Regions from separate parts of the Brochothrix sp. genome, predicted to be linked through region 3. Evidence: riboswitches for the same ligand, from Rfam matches in the RefSeq annotation. Region 3 holds a riboswitch; each other region holds the start of a gene.
What was found. A riboswitch is a leader RNA that binds a small molecule or an ion and turns the genes downstream of it on or off. The one in region 3 is predicted to bind S-adenosylmethionine.
Positions count from the first base shown of each region.

Region 1 (8,391 bases), on a different contig from region 3:
ATGACGATTTGTGGCTTCTGAGACGTCGCAGCGTTATCAAGATACACTAACGTTTGCTCATTTACCTCCTGCTTTAAAATCGGAAAATCGTTTCTGACAGACGAAATATTCATTAGCGCTTCACTTTCCCTTCAATAACATTCGAAAGTAGTTCACGAACACGTTTAATTGGCAATTGATCAACGACTGGATTAAGGAACCCATGAATAACTAAGCGTTCAGCTTCATATAAACTTAAACCACGACTTTGTAGATAAAAGAGTGCTTCTGGATCAACACGACCAACAGATGCAGCATGTCCTGCTGTTACTTCATCTTCATCAATTAATAGAATCGGATTAGCATCACCACGCGCTAAATCACTCAACATTAAAACACGTGATTCTTGTTGTGCATCAGCACCTTTAGCATTGTGCATAATATGACCAATACCGTTAAAAATCGATGTTGATGAATCGAGTACAACCCCATGTTTTAAGATCATCCCTACAGAAGCTAGGCCATACTGACGAATTTCTGTAGTAAAGTTTTGTGTTTGTTTCCCTGTTCCGACGGTTACTGTTTTAACATCACTACTTGAATTGTTTCCTACAAGGTTAGTTAAGTGATTAATCACAGTGTTACCATTATTCATAACGCCCAAAGCCCAATCAAGACTAGCGTCACGTAATACATGACCGCGACGGTTAAGATAAGTCGTGACATTCACACCTAATGTATCAACAGCACCATATGTTACCGTTGCATTATCTTTCGCAATAACTTCTGAAACGATATTAGCGATTGCACGCCCTTTACCTGTTTGACCAACATAGTTTTCTACATATGTTAATTTAGAGCTTTCATCAGCAACAATTATCACATGATTGATAAACGGTTTACGGTCATCTTTTTGTACAAATACAGCTTGAATTGGTGATTCTAATTCAACATTTTTTGGTACGTAGATAAAAAGACCACCGTTAACCAATGCAGCATGAAAAGCAGTCAAACGATTCTCATCAAATTTAACAGCTGTCGTCATGAAATACTCTTTTACTAGTTCGCTATTTTCTTTTAAAGCAGTCGCTAAATCTTTGATGATGACACCTTTATCGATTGCTTCTTGTGATAAATGTAAATGCAACGGTGTTTGATCTTGTTGAATATAGACTGACATTTCAGCATCGTTAACATCCACAACATCTGTTACTGCTTCTGGTAAATTTGTTCCATATGCGGTTTTCCCAAAACTTGCGTATTGGCTAAATTTCGTGAAATTCCAACGTTTAATCTTTGTTTTATCAACATACGGTAAATCCATTTCTTCTGCTTTTCCCCATGCTTTAATACGTAAATCAGTTAACCAAGAAGGTTCTGCTGTTTTTTCCGCAAAAGACGTGATGAACGCAGGATCAATGGTTTCAATTGTTTGTAAGACCATTTGTCAATTCCTCCTTCTTAGTCGTTTGCTTCTTCTTTAACATCAAGTTCAATACCCAATTCAGAACGGATACCTTCATAACCTTCAGCTTCAAGACGTTTCGCTAATTCTGGTCCGCCAGAAAGAGCAATTTTACCATTCATCATAACGTGTACATGATCAGGTGTAATATAGTTTAATAGACGTTGATAATGCGTAATAATCATGCAGCCAAATTCGCCGCCGCGCATTTCATTCACACCTTTTGAAACGATTTTTAATGCATCGATATCTAAACCAGAATCGATTTCATCAAGAATCGCAAATTTCGGTTTAATCATCATCATTTGTAAAATTTCATTACGTTTCTTTTCACCACCAGAAAAGCCTTCGTTTACATAACGTTCAGCCATTTCTTCAGTCATTTCCAAACCAGCCATTGTTTTATCTAATTGTTTAAGATATTTCATGATTGGTAATTCGTCGCCTTCTTCACGACGAGCATTGATGGCTGAACGAATAAATTCAGCATTAGTGATACCCGTTACTTCACTTGGGTATTGCATCGCTAAAAAGAGACCCGCGCGTGCACGTTCATCTACTTCCATCTCTAATACATCTTCACCGTCTAAAAGAATTTCTCCAGAAGTTACTTCGTATGAGGGGTGTCCCATTACTGCAGACGATAGTGTCGATTTACCTGTTCCGTTTGGTCCCATGATTGCATGAACCTCTCCAGAATTCATCGTAAGATTAACACCTTTTAGGATTTCTTTGCCTTCAATTGATACGTGTAAGTCTTTAATTTGTAACGTGCTCATCAATATCCCTCCAACTTTTCTAATAATTATTAGTTTAGTATGATTTTAATCTAAAAGCAATGCTGAAATCAGATAAGGATAGCTTTCAGCTTAAGCATTATCACTTAAAACGATCATATTGATAATCGTTTAGCGCTTTTCACATACTTCTATTGTAACAAAATTACAAATTATTGTATGCCTTTATGCGTTTATATTTTTCCTGATTGAAAGTGACTGCTAGTTTCAAAAAAATTTACTGTATTGCTAATACACAAAAGAACCATCGTGACAGCTTAAACTGCAACAGATGGTTCTGTTTCATTTATTTAACGGGTAATACAGCACCTTTATACTTCTCAGTAATAAAATCTTGAATTTCTTTTGAATGTAATACTTTAACTAATTTTTTAATTGCTGGTTTATTTTCATCTTCTTTTTTCACGGCAATAATATTTGCGTAAGGTGAATCAGAGTCTTCTAAAATAAGTGCATCATCTTTAGGTTTTAGCCCTGCATCTAAAGCGTAGTTCGTGTTGATGGCATAAAGATCAGCTTCATCATTTTGGTAAGCTTTCGCTAATAAACCAGGATCGATTTGGTTAAGGAATTTCAATTTTTTAACGTTATCAATATCTTTTAATGTTGCATTAACTTTGTTATCAACTGAATCCTTAATTTTAACTAAACCTTTTTTCTCTAAAAGCATTAAGATACGACCGTGTTCAGCTACGTTGTTACTGATTAAAATTGTTGACCCTTCTTTAACATCACCAACTGATTTGTATTTAGATGTATAAATACCAAAAGGTTCGATGTGAATTTTACCTGCATTAACTAAATCAGTTTTATTTTCTTTATTTGATAAATCTAAAAACGGAATGTGTTGGAAATAGTTCGCATCTATTTCGCCATCCGCCAAATTTTTGTTTGGTAAAATGTAATCTTGATATTTCTTAATATCCAATTTCACGCCTTCTTTTTCAAGAATAGGTTTTGCCTTCTCTAAAATTTCTGCATGCGGTACATTAGATGCTCCAATTACCAATGTCGTCTCTTTTTCTTTGTCTTTACCCGCTTCACTATTTCCACATGCTGCCAATACCACTAACAAAATAACACTTACTAACCCCAAAATAATCTTTTTCATTTTCATTTCCCCCTTTTATTGTTTTCCCAATCAAACTATCCGAATATTCAATCTTTTTAACTTTGTAAAAATTTTATATAAAACAGAGCGAGACATAGTATTGCCTCGCTCTATTCAATAGTTCTTGTACCCGGCGATATACTAGACAAACAAGCTGTAATAACATAGATTACTCTCTATTAAATCTGATAGTTAGTTTGTCGGTAGTACTGCACCATTGTATTTATCTTCGATGAATTTTTGAATTTCTTTTGAATGTAATACATCAATCAACTTTTTGAGATTTTTATTGTTCTTATCTTCTTTACGAATAGCAACGATATTAGCATACGGCGAATCTGAATCCTCTAAGATAAGCGCATCTTTTTGGGGATTTAATCCAGCATCAATTGCATAGTTGGTATTAATAGCATATAAGTCTGCTTCATTGTTTTTATAGGCTTGTGCCAATAAACCTGGGTCAATTTGATTTAAGAATTTTAATTTTTTAACATTATCAATATCATTGATAGTTGCTGTTACTTTATCTTTCACAGAGTCTTTAATTTTAACAAGACCTTCTTTTTCTAATAACATTAAGATACGACCTTGATCAGCTGTACTGTTACTAATAAGGATAGTTGATCCTTCTTTAATATCTGAAACTTTTTTATATTTTTCTGAATAAATACCGAACGGTTCGATATGAATTTTACCAGCGTTGATTAAATCTGTTTTGTTGTCTTTATTATATTGGTCTAAGTATGGGATATGTTGGAAGTAGTTCGCATCCAATTCGCCATCAGCTAGATTTTTGTTTGGTAAAATATAATCTTGGTATTTTTTAATTTCTAAATCAATGCCTTCTTTTTTAAGGATAGGTTTTGCTTTTTCTAGAATCTCTGCATGAGGAACGTTAGATGCCCCCACCACTAATTTTGTCTCTTTATCCTTTGCATCATTGCTGCCACAAGCTGCTAAAGTTAAAACGATTGCTGCTGTTAATAGTCCAAAAATAATTTTTTTCATAAGTTACTCTCCCTTTTATATGTTATCGTTTATCGATTTTGTTAGTGGCACGATCGCCAATAAATTGGATGATGAAAACTAAAATTAAAATAATGACTGTTGCGACGAATGTTACATCATTTTGAGAACGTTGAAAACCAGTGAAGTAAGCCATGTTTCCTAATCCACCTGCACCAACTACACCAGCCATTGCGGTATAACCAATTAATGAAATCGTCGTCACTGTCAAACCTGAAATAATTGCAGGAAGCGCTTCTGGCAATAGTACTTTACGAATGATCGTAAATGTACTGGCACCCATCGCACGACTTGCTTCTATTACACCTTTATCAATTTCTACAAAGGCAATTTCAACGAGACGAGCGTAAAATGGTGCTGCTGAAATAATTAAAGCTGGTAATGCACCAGCGGTTCCTATAACAGAACCTATCAAAACTTTTGTAAATGGCATGATAAGCACAATTAAAATAATGAATGGAATCGAACGGAAAATATTAACGAAAGCTGCTGATATACCATTGATACTTTTAATGATTAAATTGTCTTGATCACGTGTTAGGAATAGCAACAACGCGAGTAAAATACCGAGAACAAAAATAAATACAATTGAAATCACTGTCATAATAAGCGTTTCCTGCGTCGCGGTCCAAACTTCAGGCCATATTACATTAGGAAACCATTTTACTAATAAATCTTTCATGAACGAATCACTTCCATTCTAACGTCAATCTCTTCAAGGTACGCTTTTGTTTGTGTTATCTGTTCTTGTTCTGCAAAGATTTGGATAAATAAGAACCCATATGAACCATTTTGTGTTTGTGTGATTGACCCATGTAATATACTAATATCAAGGTTGAATTTTTTAGATAAATCGGTAATAATCGGTTGAGTTGCCTGTGAAGCATTAAACACGAGACGTGCTAACAACCCTGTTGGGTAAGTCTCAATAAGGAGTTGTTCCACCTCTTCAGTCGCTGTATCATCTGTTGCTTGTGAAACAAAACGACGAGTAATTTCTTGTTGTGGTGTTTGAAACACAGATAATACATCCCCTAATTCAACTACTTCTCCGCCTTCCATAACTGCTACACGATTACAAATTTTACGGATAACAGGCATCTCATGAGTAATCAAGATGATTGTAAGTCCCAGGCGCTTATTAATATCTGTCAGTAAATTTAAAACTTCGCTTGTTGTTTGTGGATCTAAAGCACTTGTAGCTTCATCGCAAAGTAACACATCAGGATCATTTGCTAAAGCTCTTGCAATACCAACACGTTGTTTCTGTCCCCCACTCAGTTGAGAAGGATATGATTTATCACGTCCATCCAAGCCTACAAGGTGAATGAGTTCTGCGACACGTCGTTCACGTTCAGCTTTCTTGACACCAGCAATTTCTAGTGGAAAAGCAATGTTTTCAGCTACTGTTCGTGACCATAATAAGTTAAAATGTTGGAAGATCATTCCAATTTTTTGTCGAGCTGCACGTAATGCTGCACCTTTGACATCAGAAATCATGACATCATTGATATGAATAGCACCTTGTGTCGGTGCTTCCAATCCATTAAACATTCTAATAAGAGTACTTTTACCCGCACCAGAATAACCAATGATTCCGAAGATTTCACCTTCATTAATTTCTAAATTAACGTCTTTAACTGCATTGACTGCACCATTTCGTGTTTCGAATGTTTTACTGACATTATCTAATTTAATCATTCACTTCAACCTCTCTTTAACCTTCTTTAAGCATAAAAAAACATCTTTCTGAAATTCAGAAAGATGTGAAACGTCTACAAAGGAATAGCCCGCTTCTCATCTTTCTAAGTAATCACTTACTTAGCTTGATTTAGCACCGTCCACTCTCATGGGGTTGCTGGGTTTCGTCGGGCAAGTCCCTCCACCACTCTTGATAAGAAATATCATATAAAGTTATACTTGTTAATAGTTATTATAGGCGGAATAATAGCACAAGTCAATTCCTTTTTTGCTTTAATTTCGAAGTTTTTCTAATCCTTCGTAAATACGAGTAACATTATCAATGGCAGATAACCTTTCACCCGCCATATCGTCACTAAAAACATAGATACTCGGCACACTTTTTATCTCATATTTAGCTATCACTTCTGGTAAATAATTGACATTCATTTTTACAATTTGCACTTCTGGCATTGCCGCTTCAGCAAAATGTAAATACCGTTCAACCAACTGGCACCCACCGCACATTGGTGTATAAAACAGCACCGCAAACGCACTTTTTGAAAGTATCGCCGCTTTAAATTCAGTCGTAGACCATTCTTTCATAATTATTAACTCCCTTAATATAAAAAAACGCAATGATGAACCTCATCATGCGTTTTTAATGACTAACTATTCTTTGATAAATGCTTCGTACTCTTCATAACTTAACAACGCATTATATTCTGCTTCATCTACATCTGTAAATTCAACAATCCAACCTTCGTTATAAGGATCTTGGTTAACTGTTTCTGGTTCATCTTCTAATTTTTCATTGACAGAAACAACTTTCCCACCAATAGGAGCATAGAGTTCAGAGACTGTTTTAACGGATTCAACACTACCAAATGAATCGCCTTTTGCTAAGACATCATCAACTTCTGGTACTTCAACAAAAACAATATCACCTAACTCATCTTGTGCATGTAATGAAATTCCCACAAAATAATTAGCACCGTCTTTTTTTACCCATTCGTGTTCTTCAGTGTACTTGAATGATTGATAATCTGTCATAATAAAAAACTCCCTTTATCTATTTATTTTTAGTTCCAATAATTCTCATAATTATCTTCTTTGAATCCAAGTGTTATTTTTTCATCATCAAAGGCTAATGGACGTTTAATCAACATGCCATCTGTTGCTAAAAGTGCAAAAATATCATCATCTGTCATTTGATCAACTTTATCTTTCAAACCCAGTTCACGGTATTTTTGTCCACTTGTGTTAAAAAAGCGTTTAATCGGTAGCTTACTTTTTTTGTAAACCTCTTTTAATTCAGATGCTGTGGGTGTATTTTCAACGATATTCACCGATTCGAAGGGCACCTCGTTATCTGTCAGCCATTTTGAAGCCTTTTTACACGTGGTACATTTCGGGTATTGATAAAATTTAATCATTTACTATCCCTCACTCTTTTTGAATTCTCTTTATATCTTAATAATAGATGATTTTTACTATTTGGACAACTAAACTTTACCATAATTCTTATTTTTTTTATAACAGTATTTAAACTGTACTTTTATCAAAGACTCTCAACGCTTTCTATTGAATTAGCTAACAAGCTCTCTTCATAAAAAAAGTACTCCCTATTAAATTCATCACTCGAATTAAATAAGAAGTACGTTTCAAAAACGGCTTACTGTTTATTTGTAGCCCGCTTATTTTTCTTTTTCTGTTTTACATCATAGGTAGGAATATCTTTTTCTTTATCTTCCTTAGAGAACATTGAATTATTTGAGTTAAAACGCATCGACATAATGACGCCAATTCCCAGCAAGTTAACAACCAGTGAGGTACCACCATAACTTATAAATGGCAGTGGAATACCTGTAATCGGCAGTAAACCAATTGTCATTCCTGCATTTTCCAAAACGTGGAACATGATAGTCATGACTACACCTGTACAAACAATTGAATAAAATTCATCTTTCAAGTCAAGTGCTGTTCCGATAATTTGATACACTAAGATGAAAAATAATGCAATGACAATACTACCTGCGATAAACCCCCAATGGTGGTTAATCATCGCAAAAATCATATCTGTGTGTCCTTCAGGGATATTTGTCATACCATTAGTGCCTTTATAACCCGTAATTTCACCCGACCCAATTGCCTGCATCGCTAGAATTAATTGGTAACCATCTGAATCTGCAGAAGAATAAGGGTCTAACCACGATGTAATACGACCGAATTGGTACTGTTTAAAACCAACAATGGCTAACCACTCCGGTTTTGTCATTACTATGTATATCATCCCTGCCCCTAAAGCAAAGACAGAAGTGATCAATGGTAAG
Region 1 covers NZ_JAFYUW010000148.1:6,388-14,778, forward strand. Annotated here, with positions in the region: gene IKV95_RS09760 (cysteine desulfurase) at 1-113, opposite strand, end outside; gene sufD (Fe-S cluster assembly protein SufD) at 113-1,423, opposite strand; gene sufC (Fe-S cluster assembly ATPase SufC) at 1,441-2,223, opposite strand; gene IKV95_RS09775 (MetQ/NlpA family ABC transporter substrate-binding protein) at 2,528-3,352, opposite strand; gene IKV95_RS09780 (MetQ/NlpA family ABC transporter substrate-binding protein) at 3,545-4,360, opposite strand; gene IKV95_RS09785 (methionine ABC transporter permease) at 4,383-5,060, opposite strand; gene IKV95_RS09790 (methionine ABC transporter ATP-binding protein) at 5,057-6,079, opposite strand; SAM riboswitch class I at 6,173-6,279, opposite strand; gene IKV95_RS09795 (thioredoxin family protein) at 6,353-6,664, opposite strand; gene gcvH (glycine cleavage system protein GcvH) at 6,731-7,111, opposite strand; gene IKV95_RS09805 (arsenate reductase family protein) at 7,141-7,494, opposite strand; gene IKV95_RS09810 (FtsW/RodA/SpoVE family cell cycle protein) at 7,734-8,391, opposite strand, start outside.
Region 1: it holds a riboswitch for S-adenosylmethionine, as region 3 does, so the genes downstream of both, IKV95_RS09790 (methionine ABC transporter ATP-binding protein) here and IKV95_RS08440 (MetQ/NlpA family ABC transporter substrate-binding protein) in region 3, are expected to answer to the same signal.

Region 2 (8,391 bases), on a different contig from region 3:
CGTGAATTATTCATTAAACTCTTAAATGACAGTGGATTAGAAGATTTAACAATCGACACCGAAGGGAACACTTATGCTTATTTTAATAAAACAGATAACGCAGATACCCCTACACTGTTTTTAAGTGCGCACTTGGATAGTGTTTTTGATAACGAAACTGATGTCACTGTTACTTTCAAAGACGGCATGTATTATGGCCCTGGCATTTATGATGATGCTAGAGGCTTAGCTGTAGTAATAGCATTAACAAAAACACTTACACAATTTGATATCAAATTGGAGAGTTCTCTTATAATTGGTGCAACAGTCGGTGAAGAAGGTCCTGGTGATTTACGAGGTGCTAAACATTTCTTTAAAAAACACGACTCTATTGACGCCTTTATTTCTATTGATATCGATGTGCCTAACGAAATTATCTATCAAGCAACCGGCAGTTTACGCTACATTTATACTTTTAATGGCATGGGGGGGCATAGCTACAGCGACTTCGGTAAACCTAGCGCTGTTCATGCTGCAGCTAGAGCTGTAACATACATTGCCGACATGGTAACCCCATCAGACCCGAAAACAACATTCAATGTTGGTGTAATTAATGGTGGTACAATACCTACAGCCATTGCAGAAAAAGCAATGATATACGTAGATATGCGCTCAACAGACCCTAATGAATTAAAAAAGATAGAACTTAACATTAATGCATGCGTCCAAACTGCGATTGATGATGAAAACAATAGATGGGCAGTATCTTCAAAAAATGATGCAGCTATTACTTTTTCTGCTGAACTAAAAGGTGACCGACCTGCAGGGAAACAATCAATTTCTTCTGAGCCAGTCATAGTCGCTGAGGAAGTTGCGAGAGCCTTAGGTCTTGATCCCTTACTATCTGAACCTGCAAGCACTGATATAAATGTTCCCCTAAGCTTAGGTATACCCGCTATTGCGATTGGTGGTGGTGGAAAAGCTTATAATCAGCATTCTCTTACTGAACATTTCGATCCGACCGATTCACATCTTGGTACACAACGTGCCTTTATAACTGTTCTAGCATTATTAGGAGTTACCGGTTTAACTCAACCACTATTAAAAAAGAGACTATAAACGTTCAAATAAAAAAGTAGCAAACCTTTAATGAGGCGCTACTTTTTATTTTCATATAAAAAATGACCTCCAGAAGTTAGCTGTTACTGCTAACTTTCTGTGGTCAGTTCAATAGATTCTTTTCAGTTACACGTATAACAATACGCTAAAGTATATAAAACCCGTTCCTGCTAATACAAATAAATGCCAAATTGCATGACCAAATTTTATTTTTGGAAAACTGTAAATCACAGCTCCTACCGTAAAAGCTAGCCCGCCAATAATTAGCAATATAATACCGTCGCCTGTTATTGCTTCGTAGAGTGGTTTCATCGCAAAAACAATACCCCAACCCATTATGATATATATAACTGTCGAAAGTATACGAAATTTTTCTAAGAAGAAAATTTTATATACTATACCTAAAATAGCCATTCCCCAGATAACTCCAAATAATGACCACCCTAATGCACCACCTAGACTTATTAACGCATATGGCGTATAAGATCCGGCAATCAAGAGGTAAATAGCAGCATGATCTAAAATATTAAAGAAATACCTCACTTTAGAAGGTGGTAGGCTATGCAACATTGTTGAACAAAAGTACAAAACCATTAGTGAAACACCATAGATTGTAAAACTTACAACATGCATGGCTCCACCTTTAGAAACAGCAATTAATATTAAAAACACTAATGCTGGAATACTCAATAAGAAACCTATACCATGTGTAATAGCATTTGCAATTTCTTCTGCCAGATTGTAAGATGATACTTTTTTTGCTGTTTGTGTCGTTGTCGTCATAGTCAACCCACCCTCTTTCTATTCCTCTAAGATAATACTTTAAGAATAACTACTTTTAAATAAGCACTTTCTGGATAACCTTTAATAGAAGCAAAATCCACTGGTTGCTCAAAAGTTGTTTCTACATGATACTTACGACCCTGTTTGGCAAACGAATTTTTGATTGTTTTGTTGAAATCAGACATCGTAATTCCACTGTGATTAGTTGAAGCAACAACATACCCATTAACTGCTGTAATATTGATTGCCTGTTCTAGCAAAGTACCATAATCTTTAGTTGCACTAAACGTTACTTTTTTTGTTTTTGCGAAACTTGGCGGATCTAAAATAACCAAATCAAATTCCAGTTCTTTACGAGTTGCGTATTTAAAGTAGTGGAAAACATCTTCAACCATGATTGTGTGATCCTGAGGGTTAAGATTATTAACTTCAAATTGTTCAGCTGTTTTAGCACGACTTCTGTTAGCAACATCAACACTTGTTGTATGTATAGCACCACCCATTGCAGCTGCAACAGAGAAAGCACCAGTATATGAGAACGTATTAAGAACGCGCTTGCCAGCAGATAATTCTTCCATAATATAACGTCGTACATCACGTTGGTCAAGGAAAATACCCGTCATAGCACCATCATTTAAATACGTCGCAAAGTTAATATTGCTCTCTTTTATAATTAGTGGTTCAGGAGCTATCTCACCTTTGACAAAATTATCATCATCAACGAATTGACCATTTTCACCAAAACGTCGTTTAGCGTAGATACCTTTATATGAAATAACTTTTTCAAACGCAGAATAAATTGTATCTGAATGTAGAAAGAGTCCTTCACTATACCAACTAAATAAAGCAAAGCCATCGTACCAATCAATTGTTAAACCACCAATGCCATCACTAATACCATTAAAGACACGGAAAGCTGTCGTTTCTTCAGATTTGAATAACATTTCTCTTTTATCTACTGCTGCTCTAACTTTGCCTAAAATAAAAGCATAATCGAATACTTGGTTCTGTTTATTAGATATAACCCAACCGATACCTTTATTTTGCTTACCTACAAGCGCAGTTGCGACATAATGTTTTTTTTCATCCATTAATTCTACAACAGCACCTTCTTCTTTAGGTACTTTGTTATAGAACATTTCTTTCGTTAACAATGGTGTTCCACTGTTAATATTACTCACTGCCCATTTCTTAATTTCATACATTAACGCATTCCGTCCTTTTTTTTATTGACTTATAGCTATCATACCCTAAATACACATAGAACACTAGCAAGTTAACAAAAATGAAAAGGACTAAACACCTTTATTACATGACCTCCATCTTAAGATCTTTACGGTTAACCCACTTCAATTTCAACATCACTTGATGAACAATAAATGTAATAATAGCTGGAAGTACAATCCCCATTAATAGATAGACAAAGAAATCATTATTACCTTGTTTCCCCCAAATAGCTATTGGAGCAATCAATGAGTTTAAACCCAGACCCGCTAACTCATAGCTCGTCTTAAAATGAAAGACGGTTGTCGCTATAGGTGCACAAATAATAGAGGCCAAAAATGGACCAGCTACTAGTTGTGGATGTTTGATAAGATTTGGAAATTGTACTTTTGGAGTAATTAATCCTTGTGCAAGATTACCACCTAAATCATTTTGTCGGAAAGACATTACCGTAAATCCAACAAATTGTGCTGTACAACCTATCAATGCAGCAGCTGATGATACTGGGTCTAATTGTAATGCAATTGCCAGTGCTGCTGAAGATGCTGGCGTCATTAACAAAATACTCCAGACTAACGCTATAACACTTGAACCAAATAGTGGAGACACAGTAATTGATTGTGCCATAAAACCACTTAAATCGACTAAAAGTGGTGTAGTTACTGCTGCTAGACCTAATCCGGCTACGCCCCCCACAACAACTGCAACAAAAGGAATAAATACCATATCTAAAATCGTTTTACCTGTTAACCATAAACCCACTAACGTTGCAATTATCCCTGCTAAAACTGCTGATATTGGTTGCCCTGAGACGAAGACCAAACCTACTCCACCTGTTGCAGCATTGGCACCTTCCACAAAATGTACGGCAGCACCACCTACTGTTGCTGCAATCATTGAACTAAATACCACTAATGTATTTCCCTTAAGTTGATAAGCGATTGCCACACCAAATGCTGGTGCTAATAGTGACTTAGCGATTGTTCCGATACCAATAAAAGCTGGCCAATTAAGAAAACCACCTATCGTTTCAATTAATAAACCAATTCCTAACATTACTAAAACAGCGTTAGCTACTCCCGCCGATACACGATAAACATAATCGATAAAACGCATATTTTCTTCTTTCATTGTTTCTGTTTTCATAAAAAACACTCTCCCTTTAAATGAATTATCTGACAATTCCGATAATATGCTTTTTAGTATACTCCTATTTGCATTAGTAATATAGACCTTTTTACAATTGGAAACACTTACATTGATATCACTTTTTTATGATTGCCTTATTACTAATCTATTTTTAATATTGGTAACATTTAGAATATTCTAAATTCTTGTTGACTTCTGAAAATAACAAGTGTAATATCAGTATCAATAACATTCACAAATTCATATACAACTCTTATTACGAGTGGTTGAGGGACTGGCCCTATGACACCCGGCAACCTTTCATTTCGATGAAAAGGTGCTAAATCCTGCAAGGAATCTTTTTTCCTTGAAAAATGAGAGAAATCGAGCACATCATTTATTGCAGCTACGATTCGCCTCTCTATAGTTTTTTATAGAGAGGCTTTTCTTTTGGGACGGGGTTTGTTAATTGAAGTGAGGTTATCATTATAAATTGGAGAGGAATTGATCATTATGACAGTCAAAAGTTCAAGTTTAGGATACCCACGTTTAGGAGAAAAAAGAGAATGGAAGCGCGCGTTAGAAAGCTATTGGAATGATGGTTCATCGAAAGAAGAGTTACTTGCAACAACTAAAGAATTGCGTTTAGCAAGTTTACAAAAACAGGCGGATGCAGGTATTGATAAAATTCCATCGGGAGATTTTTCACTATATGATCATGTTTTAGATACTTCAGTGACATTGGGAATTGTTCCTGAACGTTTCAAATATACAGATGGTGAAGTTCCATTAGAAACTTACTTTGCAATTGCCCGTGGTAACAAAGATGCCGTGGCTTCTGAAATGACTAAATGGTTCAATACAAATTATCATTACATCGTACCTGAATTAGACAATGCAAGACCTCAATTAACTTTTAATCGCCCCTTATTTTATTATAACGAAGCAAAAAATGAGTTAGGTTTAGAAACTAAACCCGTTATACTTGGCCCCATTTCATACTTAAAACTTGCAAAAGGTTATGAAGAAGATCAATTTGAAACACTGCTTACTGCTCTTATTCCTGTCTATGTACAGATTTTCGCTGAATTAGAAGCTGCTGGTGTTCAAACAGTTCAATTAGACGAGCCTTATTTAGTGCTTCTTACAGATAAAAAAGAATTGAACTATTACAAAAAATCTATCGCTGCTTTCAAAGAGGCTGCCCCATCAATTCAATTGATTTTACAAACATATTTCGAACGCTTAGATCATTACGAAGCGATATTAGAATTACCAGCAGACGGTTTTGGGATTGATTTTGTGGCAGATCACGGTGATAACTTACGTTCACTTTTACAATTTGGTTTCCCAGAAGATAAGATATTAGCTGCTGGAATTATTGATGGACGTAATGTATGGCGTTCTAATCTTAAAGATAAATTAGCCTTACTGACTTTAATTCAAGCAAACGTTCCTGCTGAACGACTTATTATTCAACCTTCATCATCACTATTACATGTACCAATTACAGTCGCACATGAAACCACCTTCGAAAAAACATTAGTAAACGGCTTAGCTTTTGCTGATGAAAAATTACATGAAATTGTTCTATTAACAAAGGCTGTTCGTGATGGTGTATCATCTATTCAAACAGAATTGGATGATAGTTTTGAAAAATACACAGCGTTACAAAAAGCTGACTTTAGAAATAACCAAACGGTTGAAGCTGAATTAACTAGCATCCAAGGTGAAGAAGTTAATCGTGCGCTTCCTTACGCTGAAAGAATTTTATTACAACATGAAGCACTTAATTTGCCACTATTACCTACAACTTCAATTGGTAGTTTCCCGCAATCAGCTGTTGTCCGTCAAAAACGTGCGGCTTGGAAAAAAGGTAATCTCACAGAAGCTGACTACCGTTCATTCATTAAAGAAGAAACTGAACGTTGGATTGATATTCAAGAAGGTCTTGATTTAGATGTTTTAGTTCATGGTGAATTTGAACGTACTGACATGGTTGAATACTTTGGTCAACAATTAAGCGGCTTCCAAGCAAGTACATTTGGTTGGGTACAATCATATGGTTCTCGCGCAGTGCGTCCACCACTCATCTTTGGTGACATTGCCTTCGAAAAAGAAATGACTGTTGAAGAAACCGTTTATGCACAATCCCTAACTGAGAAACCAGTCAAAGGAATGTTAACAGCTCCTATCACAATTTTAAACTGGTCTTTTGTTCGTGATGACATCACGGTAGATAAAGTTGCCAACCAAATTGGTTTAGCATTACGTAAAGAAGTACTCGCATTAGAAAAAGCTGGTATTGGTATCATCCAAATCGATGAGCCTGCTTTAAGAGAAGGGTTACCTTTGAAAGAAGAACGATGGAAAAAGTATTTAGATGCTTCTGTTTATGCTTTTAAATTAACTACTGCTGGTGTTAAAAACGAAACACAGATTCATACACATATGTGTTACGCCGAATTTGACGACATCATTGATACTATCTCAGCCCTAGATGCAGATGTTATTTCAATTGAAACATCACGAAGTCATGGTGATATCATCGAAGCATTTGAAGTCCACACTTATGACAAAGAAATCGGGTTAGGTGTTTATGATATTCATAGCCCTCGGGTTCCTACTGCGGAAGAAATCAAACAAAATATCTCTCGTGCATTGCAAGTGTTTCCACCTGAACAATTCTGGATTAACCCTGACTGTGGTCTTAAAACACGTCATGAATCTGAAACAATCGATGCGTTAAAAACAATGGTCGATGTTACAAAAGAAATTAGAAAAGCCTATAACTAATACTCACGGAGGCGATATCAATGGGACATCACATCGACACTTTTTTAGCTCAGATTGGTAACAGAAATGACGAAAAAACAGGTGCAATTACAACACCGATTTACTTATCTTCAACATATGCCCATCCTGCATTAGGAGAATCAACGGGCTTTGATTATACAAGGACTGCGAACCCCACACGTTCTGTTGTTGAGGAAGCTTTAGCTAAACTGGAGGGCGGCTCATTTGCCGTCGCTACTAGTTCTGGCATGGCAGCTATTCAACTCGTTATGTCATTGTTTAAAACAGGCGATCATATCATCACTTCACATCACTCTTATGGTGGTAGTTTACGCTATTTTGATTTATTAACAGCTCAACAAGGTATAACCTTTAGCTTTTGGGATGATTTGAACAGTGATATATCTGCATTGATTACTCCTGAAACGAAAGCAATTTGGATTGAAACACCCACCAACCCTTTAATGTTGGAATTAGACATCGCAACGATTGCTAAAATTGCGCATAAACATGATATCTTAGTTTGTGTCGATAACACATTTTATACACCACTATTACAACAACCGCTTCAACTTGGGGCAGATATCGTTGTTCATAGCGCAACTAAATATTTATCCGGGCATAACGATGTCCTAGCGGGGGCTGTCATTTGTAATGACGATGCCTTAGCGAAAACACTAGGCGCTAACCTCAATACAACAGGTGCTACACTGGCACCTTTTGATTGTTTTTTACTCATCCGTGGACTCAAAACATTAGCTTTAAGAATGGCAAAACATCAAGAAAATGCTCAGGCTTTATTCAACTATCTAAGTACTCACCCTAGCATCGAACAAGTCTACTATCCTGGCCAAGGGGGCATGCTTAGTTTTGCAATTAAAGATGCCTCAAAAGTTGGGCCATTGCTTTCATCCTTAACTGTTTTTAGTTTTGCAGAAAGTCTTGGGAGTGTGGAAAGTCTTATTACCTATCCATTAACGCAAACACATGTGGATATGTCTGCTGAAGATTTAGCAATTTGTGGGATTGATGAACATCTTTTACGCTTATCTGTGGGTATCGAGGATAGCGCTGACTTAATTGCTGATTTAAAGCAAGCACTTGAAAGTGAGGAATTGTTATGACAGATTCAATCCAAACACAATTAATTCAAGCAACAACACAAATTGATCCAACTACAGGTGCTATCGTCGCTCCGGTTCACCATACAAGTACCTATCATCAAACAAGTGTTTCTGAATTTGGCAAATTTGATTACAGCCGTTCTGGTAACCCTACACGCGAATTATTAGAGACTGCAATCGCTGAACTTGAACACGGCACTCGTGGCTTTGCTTTTTCATCAGGTATGGCGGCTATTTC
Region 2 covers NZ_JAFYUW010000042.1:694-9,084, forward strand. Annotated here, with positions in the region: gene IKV95_RS02760 (M20/M25/M40 family metallo-hydrolase) at 1-1,098, shown strand, start outside; gene trhA (PAQR family membrane homeostasis protein TrhA) at 1,225-1,881, opposite strand; gene IKV95_RS02770 (class I SAM-dependent rRNA methyltransferase) at 1,908-3,086, opposite strand; gene IKV95_RS02775 (PTS sugar transporter subunit IIC) at 3,190-4,251, opposite strand; SAM riboswitch class I at 4,505-4,614, shown strand; gene metE (5-methyltetrahydropteroyltriglutamate--homocysteine S-methyltransferase) at 4,744-7,029, shown strand; gene IKV95_RS02785 (aminotransferase class I/II-fold pyridoxal phosphate-dependent enzyme) at 7,050-8,153, shown strand; gene IKV95_RS02790 (trans-sulfuration enzyme family protein) at 8,150-8,391, shown strand, end outside.
Region 2: it holds a riboswitch for S-adenosylmethionine, as region 3 does, so the genes downstream of both, metE (5-methyltetrahydropteroyltriglutamate--homocysteine S-methyltransferase) here and IKV95_RS08440 (MetQ/NlpA family ABC transporter substrate-binding protein) in region 3, are expected to answer to the same signal.

Region 3 (5,410 bases):
AATAAAAATAATCGCTGAAGGTAATACTGTAGCGATAATCGCAACAATTGAACCAAGTATTCCCATCACAGGATAACCGACTGATACTGCTAATTTGGTGGCAATTGGACCTGGTAAAGCATTAGCTAAGGCAATTCCATTTGAAAAGTCGCTTTGACTCATCCACTGATGTTTTTCTACTTCATGAAACACTAATGGGATTGATGCGGGACCACCACCATAACCAAAAATATTTGCTGTGAAAAATGACTTAAATAATTCCCAAAGTACGATCATTTCTTTTTACCTCCAATCAAGCGGTAATGTTGTGAACCGTATAGAGTAAATAGAATAATGACCAGTGCTGGATGAATATAGTACAGTAATATCCCTGCAACTGCACATGCTATAAGCGTTAATATCATACCCAAACCATTATATGCCGTCTTAGCAAAACGATAACCCATCAGTAATAACATCACCACAACCACTGGGGTTACTGCAGCGATAACGCCTTGAACAATTGGTGAGTCATTCAATACTGTTGCAGCTGATAATAAAGCAATCATTGCAATTGTACTTGGTAATAGATGCCAAAAAACTGCCCATATTGCGCCTAAAGTTTTTTTCCGTTCATATCCTAAGTAAGCTGCCACTTTTGTTGCGATTGGGCCTGGAAGAACATTAGCAATCGCAAGCGAGTTATCAAAGTCTGCACTACTCATCCATTTATATTTATCTACTATCTCATGTTGAAATAGCGGCATAACGGAGGGTCCTCCTCCAAAACCTAATATTCCTGTTCGTAGCATAATCATCATTAAATCTTTATACTCTGTATCTTTTTGTTTCATACATCGCACTCCTATCAGTTGTTCGTATGTCTATTCTAGCACTGTCATTGTTAAAATAAAAGGAATCTAAAGAATTCAAAAAACGCCACAAACGGATATATTTACATCCATTTGAGACGTTTTCTTTTACTTTATTTTAGCTTAAAGTTGCTGTAATACCTTTATCTTCAGAGAAATTAAGTTTAATCCCCATATTAGGATTTAAGTCAGTTTCTTTTTCTGCCCAGTAACGAATAGCTTGAACTAATGAGAAATGGTCAAGTGATTGAATAACACTGCCCGATTTATTAAGAACATCAGCACCAAAGCCTTGACGCTCATCATAAGTTAATGATACTTGCATTTCATACATATTAATTTGTTTTTCGTATGAGAAGAAGTCAATTACCGCGTTTGAAATGTTATCTTCATCTAAAACAATACCAGTTTCAGCTTCTGCAGTCGCAGCGCCACCACCCATAGCATTTTGATAATTAGTTTGAACGTCTTGATCACGATCCATTTGGCGACTATCTGAGTATCCACCAGCTGTTGCTTGCGCTTTTTTATTTTGACGTATACGTGAAATAATCATAAATACTAAACGAATAATAATAATAATCGCTAATACATTAATAATCATTCCCAAGATATTTCCGAAACCCCCCATATTTGCTAGCATACCACCAAAGAGCATTCCTGCTAAACCTCCGAGCATCATCCCACCTAGGAATCCACCAAAACGACTTTTAGCTTGTGCTTTATTCGCTGTAACAGCTTTATTTGTAGCGGCACGATTTGTATTTGTTCGGTTTGTGTTACTCTTCACACGATTGCTATTAGTGTTATATGAACGATTGCTCGAACGGTATCCACCACCACGCATTTTTGCACTTACAGTTGTAACGGATGTTGTTTTATATTGGTCAGGTGTGACAAAGTTAATAGCTTGTGTCCCTACCGGTGACATCATAATAACAACGGCCATCATAATACTTATTAATTTCTTCAAAATCTTCCCCCTCTATTTCTTTGTGTCTGACTTTATTTTACCATCTTTTTATACCTGACTCAAAAGATATGTATCCGTTATCATCAAAAACACAGTTAGTAACTTTTTTTAAATTGTTATTGACTGAATATTCGAAAGAGATTGACTTATTATCTTTTTATAGCTATACTCATATTTATCAAAGTTTAATAAACTAAATAAATTTCTTATCCAGAGTGGTGGAGGGACTGGCCCTATGAAACCCGGCAACCTGTCAATTTAATTTGATGAGGTGCTAAATCCAACACAATCTTCATAGATTGTGATAGATGAGAGAAGTATGTCCACTGCCAACTTCTCTTTTAGAGAAGTTTTTTTTATTATCTTTTTTCAAAACATATCCTAGGGGGAAATCATTATGCATAACATCAAAAAATCAGTAGGCTTTATCTTTATTTTAGTAGCAGTTTTCACTCTAACTGCTTGTGGTAACAGTAGCAAAGCACTTGATGATAAAACAATTACAGTCGGTGTAACGGGTGGACCCCATGAGCAAATCATGCAAGAAGTTGCTAAAGTTGCTAAAAAAGATGGCGTAACGGTGAAACTTAAAGTATTTAGTGATTACAACACACCCAATACGGCTTTAGATCAAGGGGAATTAGATGCAAATAGTTTCCAAACTTTACCCTTTTTAAAAAACCAAGTTAAATCAAAAGATTTTAAAATAACGGAAGCTTTCAGCACAGTAGCATTTCCACTTGGTATCTACTCAGATAAACTTAAAGATTTAAAAGATCTCAAAAAAGGTGATAAAATCGCTGTTCCTAATGATCCTGCAAATGAATTGCGTGCGTTACAACTTTTTGAAAAAGCTGGCATCATTAAACTTGATAAAAACGCTGGCGAAAATACAACTAAAAAAGATGTTGTTGAAAATAAACTTGATTTGCAAATTGTTGAACTTGACGCTGCACAAATTCCAGCTCAATTAGGTGAAGTAGCTGTTGCTGCTATTAATACAAACTTTGCAATGGGTGCTGGGCTTAACATTAAAGATAATGCTATTTACCACGAGCCATTAGTTAAAAACCCATATCCTAACTACTTTGTTGTTCGTACCGAAAATAAAGATGATGCTATTGTCGCAAAACTTAAAAAGTATTATCAATCTGATGATGTGAAAGAATTTATCGCAAAACAATTTAAAGGTTCGGTTGTTCCAACTTGGTAAATGACTGTATTACTGGAGGCATAAGGTATGATTGAATTAAAAAATATTACAAAAAATTATAAAGTTGGCAAAAAAACAATCAACGCATTAGATGACGTTTCTTTAAGTGTTCATAAAGGTGAAATTTATGGCGTGATTGGTTATAGTGGCGCTGGTAAAAGTACTCTCATACGTTGTATCAATCTATTAGAAACACCGACTGAGGGTGAAGTTTTTGTTGACGGTATCAAACTAAATGATTTAAATAAAAATGACTTACAACAAACACGTCAAAAAATCGGAATGATTTTTCAAGGTTACAATTTACTTACAACTGCAACTGTATATGATAATGTGGCTATTCCATTGAAACTCGCAGGGTTATCAAAAGATCTTATCCAACAGCGCGTTAAGAAATACTTAGAGATCGTTGGTTTAAGTGATCGAGCGTCAGCTTTTCCTGCACAATTATCTGGTGGGCAAAAACAACGTGTAGCGATTGCACGTGCCCTTTCACATGAACCAGAAATTTTATTAAGCGACGAAGCAACAAGTGCACTTGATCCCACCACAACAGAGTCTATCCTTGATTTATTGTTAGAAATAAACCAGGAGCTAGGCCTAACCATCTTTTTAATCACGCATGAATTAAGTGTTATTCAGCGCTTGTGTGATCGTGTTGCGGTGATGCAAGATGGACAAATTGTAGAACAAGGGCCTGTCGTTGATGTGTTTACACAGCCGCGTTCAACTATTACCAAAACATTCGTTCAAGATTCGGCAAAATACAAATTGCCTGCTAAATTTTTGCAAACTTTACCAGAAGAAGGCGTTCTTATCCATTGTACTTTTGTTGGTATTTCATCAACTAAACCAGCATTAGCACATGTAGCAACTACTTTTGGAGTGGTACCTAATATCATTGCTGGTGGAATTGATCAATTTAAAAATGAATCCGTTGGCAATCTTCTGGTTCATTTAGAGGGCGAACCAGACAAAGTAACTGCAGCAATTAATTATCTGAGTGGTCAAGGAATTATTGTGAAGAAAGAAGGTGAAATCAATGGCTAATTTTTTTAATGAATGGGGTCCCACTTTACTCGATGGTTTAGCTGCGACGATTCAGATGACCGTGATTTCACTACTGATTTCAATTATTCTCGGCGTCCCTTTAGCTATTCTACTTGTACTAACACGTAAAGGTGGTTACGCGGATAGTCCTGTCGCATACGCTATTTCAAATGCTGCTATCAACGTTATTCGATCAATCCCTTTCATCATATTGCTATTCTTTCTACTCCCTTTTACAAAGGTCGTAGCTGGCACAACGATTGGCGTCCAAGGTGTTATCGTTCCATTAGTTGTCTATTGTGCGCCTTATATTGCACGTTTGATTGAATCTGCGTTATTAGAAGTCGATAAAGGTGTTGTTGAAGCGTATCAATCCATGGGTATCTCAACTTGGAAAATCATTTGGTTTGTGATGGTTCGTGAATCCCGTTCATCGATTGTTTTAGGTTTAACAATTGCTACTATCGGTTTGATTGGCGCAACTGCTATGGCTGGCTTTGTAGGCGCTGGCGGTTTAGGTGACCTTGCTTATCAATTCGGTTATCTTCGCTTCCAACCTAACATGATGTATGCCACCTTAATTTTGTTGATTGTGATTGTACAAATTATTCAATCTCTCGGCAGCTTAATTGCTCGTCGTTTGAAAAAAAATTAATAAAAAATCGCACGGTAGACGTAAAACACGTCAGCTGTGCGATTTTTTTCACTTACTTTTCTGATGGCCATTGTTCTCCGGCATAAGCCATTTCCCAAAATGCCAATTCATACTCCTTAGCCCGTTTAAATGCATCGCGCATTTTTTCCTTTTCCGCTTCACTACTTAGTTCGGCTAAACGATTTAACAAATCAATTTGTACTTGAGTCTCTTTCTGAAATAGCTCGCTACCATAGTTTTCCAGCCAACTAGCATACAAGGGGTTCACTGGTTTACTGTCCCGATAATAAGACCCAATATCTGCATAAAGCCAATAACAAGGAAGTAGTCCAGCAATCGTTTGCCCTAAACTTCCTGCCATCGCCACACGATATAAATGTGATGTATACCCATATGCTGTTGGTAATGGACGAATATCAGTTTGTATTGTTGTCGACATCCCTAATAAACGAGCATGCTCCGTGTGCATTAACATCTCTGCTGCAATTGTTTCTTGTGCTTGCTTCAATAACATATGAGTAACAGCTGTTTCTTCTGCTTGAACTGCTGCTAGCGCATGTATTTTACTATAATGGTTTAGATAATACATATCCTGCACTAAATACCGTTTAAATGCTTCTTCTGGTAATGTTCCTTCTGCTAGTTCGACTACAAAAGGATGTGTCATG
Region 3 covers NZ_JAFYUW010000123.1:1,527-6,936, reverse strand. Annotated here, with positions in the region: gene IKV95_RS08455 (chromate transporter) at 1-276, opposite strand, end outside; gene IKV95_RS08450 (chromate transporter) at 273-833, opposite strand; gene IKV95_RS08445 (DUF2653 family protein) at 970-1,824, opposite strand; SAM riboswitch class I at 2,028-2,139, shown strand; gene IKV95_RS08440 (MetQ/NlpA family ABC transporter substrate-binding protein) at 2,222-3,037, shown strand; gene IKV95_RS08435 (methionine ABC transporter ATP-binding protein) at 3,065-4,087, shown strand; gene IKV95_RS08430 (methionine ABC transporter permease) at 4,080-4,742, shown strand; gene tenA (thiaminase II) at 4,795-5,410, opposite strand, start outside.